Regions from separate parts of the Paenibacillus sp. Lou8.1 genome, predicted to be linked through region 1. Evidence: riboswitches for the same ligand, from Rfam matches in the RefSeq annotation. Region 1 holds a riboswitch; the other holds the start of a gene.

Region 1 (4,816 bases):
AGAAAGTGCACCCTGTTCCGTGTGTATGGACAGTCCGTACTCGCTTGCCGCTCAGCTCTATAAAGGCGGTTCCGTCAAAAAGCAGGTCAACAATCTGTCCGCTGATCTCGCTCTCGTCAGCGTGGCCACCCTTGATCACAACGAATTTTGGTCCCATACTGCTAATATGTCTCGCAGCCTCGCGGCGATCCTCCATCGTATGGATACTGATCCCTGTCAGGGCTTCCGCCTCCGGGATATTCGGTGTAACGACCAGGGCCAAGGGGAGCAGGTCGTCCTTCAAAGCCTGCACCGCTTCCAGCTGCAGCAGTTCAGCGCCTCCCTTGGCAATCATCACGGGATCGACGACGACCTTTTTCCAGCCGAACCTTCGGATCTGCTCGCTCACAAGACGGATGATGCCGGCATTAAACAGCATGCCAGTCTTCAGGGCATCCACTCCAAGGTCTAATCCTACAGCTTCGATCTGTTCCGCTGTTGCTTCCTCTGGTAGCGGATATACGCCGTGGACCCCTAAGGTATTCTGTACGGTAATGGCCGTAATAGCCGACATGCCGTACACGCCAAGTTCTTGAAAGGTTTTGAGATCAGCTTGAATTCCAGCCCCGCCGCCACTGTCTGAACCAGCAATCGTCAGCGCTCTGGGTACACGAACGTCTGTCATCGCGCACCACCTGCTGCTGTTGTTCCGGCTTCATGGATCGAGACATGCCCCTCTAGTGAACCTGTATGCAGTTTGGCCAGCTCGTCGAGAAAGGCAATCTGGAAGCTGCCGGGCCCCAGCTCTGCGGTACGTGCTGCGGCTCGAGAAGCTGCTGCACCGTAAAATGCCAAACCTGCTGTACCGGCGAGCAGCAGGTTGGGTTCAACAGCTGCAAAGGCACCTAACACAGAGGTCAGCAGGCAGCCTGCTCCGGTTACCTTCGTGAGGAGCGCGTCTCCGCCGCTAATCATTCGTGCTTCGGCCCCATCGGTGATGACATCCTCTTTTCCAGTAATGACAACCATCGTATTGAGCGTTCGAGCAGCCCGAATTGCCAGATCGACATGGCCGCTGTCAGCACTGTCACCGGCATCTACGCCTTTAATCTCACGCGCTTCTCCAACAAGATGTGCGACTTCGGCTGCATTGCCCCGCACCAATGAGATTTTGACTTCACTCAGGATTCGCAGTGCCGATTCAGTTCTAAAGCTCGTTGCTCCCGCACCGACCGGATCTAGCAGCACCGGAACACCGTGTGCATTCGCCGATTGTCCAGCAATGATCATGGCATCCACCAGTTCGCGGTTCAGTGTACCGATGTTTAACACGACGGCACCTGCTATTTTTGCCATATCTGCTACTTCCTCAGGTGCATAGGCCATCACCGGGGAGGCGCCCAATGCATACAGGCCGTTGGCCGTAAAGTTGGTGACTACCACATTGGTCATATTGTGAACGAGGGGTTTGGTGTTTTGTACCTTCGTCAGGAGATCCGAATAGCTTTTTTCCCATGTACTCATAATGATTATCCTCTCTATAGTTGGTAGTTCAACAGGGCATTTAACCGTACTTCACGAATCGAATTGCCAGGCTAACTATTCCAAGACCGTTACCTGCATCTGGACTGGCCATTCTTCTTGCGTATAAGCCATGTCCCAGAACTTATATTCCAGCTGGCAGCTCAGTATAAAATGCTCAATCATCCGCTCCCGCTCAGCAGCCGTTGCGTCTTCCGCCCAAGCATCTACACGTTCTCGGAACTTGAGTGTTGTATCATCAAGCTGGTCTCCATAGAAGCCCATCCATTCATAGAACGGATGAGACTCATCCGGCTTTACTTCATCCAGCAGCCTGCGACCAATCTCGGCATACGTCCACATACATGGCAGCAGCACAGCCAAGATCTCGCCCAGGCTACCCTCATGCGCAACCGTCAGCATGTGACGGATATAGTGATGAGCCGACGGAGCGAGCGGATATCCCTGCAACTCTTCATAGGTCACCCCTGCGACAGCACAGAAATTTTGATGCGGATGAACCTCGCTGTGGAGAATAAAAGAGATTTGTTCATTAAATACAGCCATGTCCTCCCGATTCGTGCATTTGGAGATTGCGATGCCGTATATCCGCATGTATGCGTTCAAATATTCAAAGTCCTGTTTTACATAGTGAATCAGCTGTCCCCTTGTCAAACTTCCTTCAGCAATACCTCTCACAAAGGGGTGCTCAAAAATCGCTTGAAAAATGCCGTCCGCCTGCCGACGGAGTTCTTGTGTAAAACTCAATTTCCCCACCTCCATCAAATTGAAGAGCAAGAAGTCCTGTAAGAATATAATTCCGGAACAACGCTAAAAAGCCGCCCCGGAAAAATGGAGCGGCTTCAACAATAGGCCCAATACGCAAAAAAACGTTTGAAACCTTATATACGAAGGCTCCACTTTCCTACGCTAGTACGAACTAGATCAGGTTCAAAGGGTCCAAGATACGTTCTTGTCTCAGCCATAGCGGCTCCCCTAGTGGACTTCTATTCTTTTGACTATTACTGTACATACGTTCATACGCTATGTCAAACATAGTGTGCAAAATATGAAATTTCCTCTAGTTAGGTGTTTTGAGCTTAGTGAGGGTGATGAATTACACTTTCCACAGCTTTGACCTTGGCATATTCCGGTTTCCACATTACATCCCGTATAGCTTGTTCCACATCTGAAATGTGCGCCTGGGCTACCTGATCCTGTATCGCGGCTTTTGCAACCGCAATCGCAACAGCGTACGAAACTTCGCGTAATTTTCGGATATGAGGGAGTAGTGCACCGCCAGGCGTATTCGAATCTACACCATTGGCAACAGCAACTGCTGCCGCTGTAAACATCGCAGGGGTAATCCTTTTGGCTTTAACCACAATCGCACCCAGACCCAGTCCCGGAAAAACAAAGGCATTGTTCGCCTGTCCAATCTCAAATTTCGTACCGTTATAGGTGACGGGCTCAAAAGGACTTCCGGTTGCAATCAGTGCTTTGCCATCGGTCCACCGTATCAAATCCTCGGGTACTGCTTCTGCAAGGTTTGTAGGATTGGACATGGGCATAATGATCGGGCGTTCTACATGTTTCGCCATCTCCTTGATGATCTCTTCAGAAAAGGCACCTGCTACACCGGAAGTTCCAATCAATATCGTAGGCTTCACCTGACGGATGACCTCTAGCAGTGGTATTTTGCCGTCACCCGATCGGGTCCATGAGCTGATTTCATCCTTTTTGCGCACATACGGTTTCTGATACTCCAATACGTCTTCCATATCTTCCATTAACAGCCCGCGATAATCAAAGGCCCAAAAGGACTTGAAGGAATCTTCTGCGGAAAGGCCGTCCTCAATCATAGCACCCCGAATTTGATCAGCGTTACCGATTCCTGCTGCCCCTGGGCCGAAAACAAGTATTTTTTGTTCACGCAGCGGAGTCTTGGTGACATCCACCGCCGAAAGAATCGCAGCCAAGGTCACCGCTCCTGTACCTTGTATATCATCGTTGAAGGTGAGTATGCTTTGACCGTATTTTCCTATAATATGGCGTGCATTTACGCTGCCCACATCTTCCCAATGTAAAAGCGCCTTTGGGAATTGCGCTAACGTTTTGCTGATAAAAGTATCAATAAACTGGTTATAGGCTTCTCCGCGAACCCGTTTATGGCGGTTTCCGATGTACAGTGGATCATTCAGCAGCTTTTCATTATTTGTACCTACATCCAGTACAATTGGCAGCACCCGCCCGGGATGAATGCCTGCCGCAGCCGTATACACTGCAAGCTTGCCGATAGCAATGTTAATACCCCCGACGCCCCAGTCACCAATCCCTAAAATACTTTCGGAATCTGTCACGACGATCAGATCCACATCATGGCCACTCAAACCAGAATTATGGAATGCTTGTCCAATACCGTTCGGGTTATCTATCGACAAATATATGCCTCCAGGGCGGTTGTACTCGTGACTATATTCTTGAATCGCGGTTCCTACGGTCGGCGTGTAGACTACGGGCAGCATTTCACTCAAATGATCGGTTAGCAGCCGGTAGTAGAGTACGACATTTCGGTTGTGAAGGTCGTTGAGAGAAGCATTTTTTCGCAGCATGGTGGGTTGTGCCAGAAACTGCTGATATGCCCGTACGCTCTGTTTCTCTAATGAAAGGACGGTGGGAGGAAGGATTCCTTCCAAACCCAGTTCTTTGCGTTCTTCTTCTGTAAAAGCGACACCTTTGTTCAAAAGGGGATTTGCCAACACATCCTTTCCCCGCAATGGAGTAGATAATGAGCCATCGCGATTGACATAAAAAGCTTCCATAGAAAGACCTTCTTTCTCTTCATTTTCATAACTATTCATAACGAAAGATGACATGTTGTCCATAGTATGGACGTGCAAATATGTTTTATTCTTGCATTTATCTATGACAAAATAACCATATTTGTTTCTTTCTAATGATATAAAAGAACTAACTTTCAATATAGATTCGCTAACCATTCCTGATGATTTTGGTTCTAATGAATCAGGTCTAAATGCTCTGTTTTTATCAAATATGAAAATTAGTTTTTCTTCTCTTATCTCCATATATATCATGGAGTGTCAGTTATTTTGTTAAGGAAATATGAAGTATTTGGACATTAATTTAACTCCTATAAGCAAACATTCTTAATTCTTTTTCAACAAAATAGAACTATTCGGAGGAAAAGGAGAGGTTTGTGTGCAGGGACCTATAGCCATTTTTAGCGATAACGACAGGGCTATTGATTATCCCAATGTGATTTGTTTTTACCAATATATACAGTGCGAGGACACGG
Region 2 (4,816 bases), on a different contig from region 1:
ATGGGTGGTCAGGCTGTCGAGAAACCCCCTGTTTTTTTGCAGGGGGTTTAAAACTGTCTTAGTGGTCTAAAAACTAGGGTCCTCAGATCGTTTTAAATCGATTTTTATTTTAAAAGATGCGTCTCCCCATATAAAAATAGAAGTGTCGAAAAGTCCTCTAGACTTTCTCGACACTCTGATCACCCTCATGGGTGGTTTTTGTTTTTTTAGGCAGATCCATACCAAAAAACCTTAAAATTCACTGTTTTCAATATTCCGATATGGTTGTAGAATGTGCTACAATAAAGCTTTGAAAGAAACGAAATGCATATGAAATAAGAACAGTCGGCAGCGCCGATGACAATAAGGAGCCAAAAACAGCTTATGAGTTTATTGACTGTAGAAAATGTATCCCACAACTTTGGGGACCGCGCATTATTTAAAAATGTTTCCTTTCGATTGCTTGCGGGGGAACGTGTAGGTTTGGTAGGAGCTAACGGTGTTGGTAAATCGACACTCATGAACATTCTCACTGGAAAATTGCTTAAGGATGAGGGTAAAGTGGAATGGACTCCACGTGTACGTTACGGTTATCTGGATCAGCACACCAAGCTGACACCGGGCAAAACGGTACGTGATGTATTAAAAGACGCTTTTCTTCCTTTGTTGGAATTGGAAAAGGAAATGATGCAGATTACTGACAAAATGGGGGATGCTTCTCCTGAAGAGTTGGAAGTGTTGCTGGAACAGATGGGTGAAATTCAGGAGCAACTGGATATGGGGGATTTTTACCTCATTGATGTGAAGGTTGAAGAAATGGCGAATGGACTAGGTCTGTCGGCCATAGGACTGGATCGGGATGTATCTGCACTTAGCGGCGGGCAACGGACAAAGGTGCTTCTTGCTAAGTTGCTGCTGGAAAAACCGAATGTCCTGCTGCTGGATGAGCCTACCAACTACTTGGATGTAGAGCATATTGAATGGCTTACGCGCTATTTGAAGGATTATCCCTATGCTTTTATCCTTATTTCACATGATACTGAGTTTATGAACCAGGTCGTTAATGTTATTTACCATCTTGAATTTGCCAAGATGACCCGTTATTCAGCTAACTATGAAAAGTTTCTTGAAATGGCGGATCTGAACAAAGCTCAGCATATTGATGCTTATGAGAAGCAACAGGACTTTATTAAGAAACAAGAAGATTTTATTCAGCGTAATAAAGCGCGTGCTTCTACCTCAGGCAGAGCAAAGAGCCGTGAAAAGCAGCTTGATCGGATCGAACGTATTGATAAGCCTGAAGAAGCCGCAAAACCAACCTTTCAATTCAAAGAGGCACGTGCAAGCGGAAAGACGGTATTTGAGGGTATTGATTTTGAGATTGGTTATACACATGCCCTTTTGCCTAAGATGTCCATGACGATTGAACGTGGCGAAAAAATTGCAATTGTCGGCTACAACGGTGTCGGTAAATCGACATTGCTCAAAACCATATTGGGAAAAATTCCGCCAATCAGTGGAAAAACCTATCAAGGTGATTTTTTGCAGCCCGCTTATTTTGAGCAGGAAGTAAAGGCAGAGAAAATTACACCGATTGACGATGTGTGGAATGAATTTCCGCATTTGAACCAGCATGAAGTACGAGCGCATTTGGCGCGCTGCGGTTTGAAAAATGAGCATATCACACGTCCGCTATCTGCGCTTAGTGGTGGAGAACAGGCTAAAGTCCGTCTTTGCAAACTGTTAATGCGTGAAAGCAACTGGGTATTGTTCGATGAGCCTACCAACCACTTGGATGTTAAAGCAAAGGATGAGCTGAAACGTGCCTTGAAGGAATACAAAGGGACGGTATTGCTTGTATCTCACGAACCGGACTTTTACGAGGATTGGGTAACCAAAACGTGGAATGTGGAAGAGTGGTCAAGTAAAGTTAACTAAAATCAGTTAAATCCAGTTCTGCATATTTCACACGAAGTGGGGTTTGCAGAATTAGGAAAATATGCTAAGCTATCTATAGCTTATACAATAAAATAGTCACACTAGGGGAGCCGCCCATGCGGCTGAGACGGAATAAATGGATTTCGGACCCTTTGCACCTGATCTGGGTTATGCCAGCGTAGGGAAGTGAGCGCCGTACAAACAAGGCAACACCATCTTTATTTTGTTTGTGCGTGGGACGATACACGTATACGGATATCATGGTCCGTTCGATTATTGGACGTTCGTTAAACCACTTCCTTGGGGAAGTGGTTTTTTTGCGTTTCGTTCATTTTAAGTTGTTCGAGCTTCCGTAGACGGATTCACATACAATCCCCTTTCATTACTGCTGGTAGACGTGGCTGCTAAGCTTAGATCCTTTAATCCAATGTGAGGTGAAGACAAAATCGAATTACACGCAATTTCAATGGAAAAGGGCACTTTTGCACAAGCCGCCCGAGTGGCTGCTATGATTTGTCCGTATGTTCATTATGTACACGCACGTTTAAAACAGAATGGTGCCTCTGCATTGCTTTCTTTGACTCGCAGCATGGTGGAGCAGGAAGTTCCTTTGCAACAAATTGTAGTAAATGATCGTGTGGATGTAGCTTTACTTACTTTGGTTGGAACCGTCCAGCTACCAGCTAATGGATTACCTGTTGTGGATGTGAAAAGCCTACTTTCAAAGAGTACACGCTGTGGAGTGTCTGTGCATTCCTTGGAGGAGGCGCAGACTGCCGAGCAGGCAGGAGCAGACTATGTACTTTATGGTCACGTATATGAGACCCATTGTAAGCCCGGTATTGTACCGCGGGGTTTAGCTCAGCTTGAACATATTTGCAGGCTGTCGAACATTCCGGTGATCGCGCTGGGCGGCATACAACCGCACCATATCCCGGAGCTTTATATGGCCGGAGCAAGCGGAATTGCGGTGATGTCTGGTATATGGGAGGCTGAGTCGCCCGTTGCAGCTGCGATGGAATATAGGCGAATGGCAGATCTTGTAGTTCACAGCTTGTAGCGAGAAAACGAGAGTAGAGGCAAGCTGAAAGCAGAATGGTTGATGGAGAGGAGACACGGAACAAATGCTAAAGATACACACAGAGGCAAGAGCGATAGGACATGCTGAATGCTTGGTCATAGGTGGAGGTGTCATCGGCAGTTCCATTGCTTATCATGTGGCCAAGGAGGGAAGAAGTACGATCATGCTGGAACGATTGATCCCGGGTGAGGGAGCCTCAGGAGCAGCGGTTGGAATGCTGGCAGCGGAAAGTGAAGAGTTCACCGACTCTGAGCTGGCACGATTTGCTCGCAGAAGTCGAGATGCATTCCCTGAGCTTGTCTGTGATCTGGAGCGTTTGTCGGGTATTTCGGTGGAATTCCGTACAGAAGGATTTGTGACCCCTTTCCGTACGGAAACTGAAGGCCAAAAACGCTGGAAAGCTGCTAAAACGCGAGAGGATGATTGTCCTATCTGGTGGGATGCGAGGGAATTGGCCCGACGAATTCCAGGTTTGGATGAACAAGCGATCGGAGCAATATATCGTTCAAAGGAGACACAAGTGGCTCCTGTCCAGCTTTGTCGTGCTTATGCAGGTGCTGCTGCGGTGCTGGGAGCAACGGTATGGTCTGGTACACGGGCAGAGCAACTGGTCATACAGGATGGTCGAGTTTGCGGTGTCCGAACAGATAGCGGCTTTTTTTCCTGCGATCAGGTCATTATTGCTGGAGGCTTGGATAGCATGAAATTACTGGCGCAGGTTGGGTTTGAATATCCACTTTATCCGGTCAAGGGCGAAGCGGTAGCGGTCTCCTTGAAGGATCACCCATTAGAATACACCATTTATGCTGATGATATTTACCTCGTGCCTAAACAGAATAACGAGCTTTGGATTGGGGCAACGAGCCTTCCGCATCAATATGACGAAGAAGTGACCGTAGGAGGCTTGGAGGGGTTGCTGGCACGTGCCTCTGCCTGGCTGCCGCGCGTCCGTGAAGCTTCTTTTATACGCGCTTGGGCGGGCTTACGTCCGCAGGCTGCATCAGGTCACCCTTTTATAGGCACTGTTCCTGGGGTCGAGGGCGTATATGCTGCAGTCGGGCATTATCGCAACGGTGTCCTGCTGAGTGATGCTACCGGGCGTGCGATGGCAGCTATGCTTAATGGGGCTGGTGCAGCAGAACTTGGGATAAGTAGTTTTTCTTCTGAGCTCCTCAAGGAGAAAAGCATATGAAGCTGACGATTAACGGCCAGAGCATGACCTTTTCTAATCGAATCACTCATGTGAATCAATTGCTACATGAGCTTGATGTAAAGGTGAAAACCGTAGTGGTGGAGCTGAATCGGCATATATTGAGCCGTGAAGATCATGATGAAGCGGTACTGAAGGATGGAGATTGCCTAGAAATTGTACATTTTGTGGGAGGCGGTTGATCATGTTAACCATTGGAAAAGCATCTTTTACGTCGAGGTTGTTGTTGGGAACAGGAAAATTCTCTGATCTGGATATTCAATCCCAAGCCGTAGAGGCTGCTGAGACGGAAATATTGACGTTTGCTGTACGGAGATTGAACTTGGAGGAACGGGATAAGCAGCATTTTCTCGATATGCTGGATTTGAGCCGGTATACACTTCTTCCCAACACAGCAGGGGCTACAACAGCAGAGGAGGCGATTCGTATTGCCAAATTGGCAAAAGCCTCCGGCCTGTGCGATATGATTAAGGTGGAAGTCATTGGGGATAGCAAGACACTGCTCCCTGACCCTTTTGAAACGTTGAAAGCTAGTGATAAGCTGTTAGAAGAAGGCTTTATCGTGCTGCCCTACATATCGGACGATGTGATTCTAGCAAAGAGGCTAC

What was found. Region 1 has a riboswitch for thiamine pyrophosphate ahead of tenA (thiaminase II). Riboswitches for the same ligand answer to the same signal wherever they lie in the genome.
Region 2: it holds a riboswitch for thiamine pyrophosphate, as region 1 does, so the genes downstream of both, NLX78_RS03820 (thiamine phosphate synthase) here and tenA (thiaminase II) in region 1, are expected to answer to the same signal.

What each region holds. Positions count from the first base shown of each region.
Region 1 covers NZ_JANAVN010000005.1:262,595-267,410, forward strand. The annotation lists gene thiD (bifunctional hydroxymethylpyrimidine kinase/phosphomethylpyrimidine kinase) at 1-664, opposite strand, end outside; gene thiM (hydroxyethylthiazole kinase) at 661-1,503, opposite strand; gene tenA (thiaminase II) at 1,579-2,268, opposite strand; TPP riboswitch at 2,406-2,508, opposite strand; gene NLX78_RS09445 (NAD-dependent malic enzyme) at 2,601-4,322, opposite strand; gene NLX78_RS09450 (glycosyltransferase) at 4,720-4,816, shown strand, end outside.
Region 2 covers NZ_JANAVN010000002.1:219,192-224,007, reverse strand. The annotation lists gene NLX78_RS03825 (ABC-F family ATP-binding cassette domain-containing protein) at 364-1,917, shown strand; TPP riboswitch at 2,011-2,119, shown strand; gene NLX78_RS03820 (thiamine phosphate synthase) at 2,384-2,977, shown strand; gene thiO (glycine oxidase ThiO) at 3,042-4,190, shown strand; gene thiS (sulfur carrier protein ThiS) at 4,187-4,390, shown strand; gene NLX78_RS03805 (thiazole synthase) at 4,393-4,816, shown strand, end outside.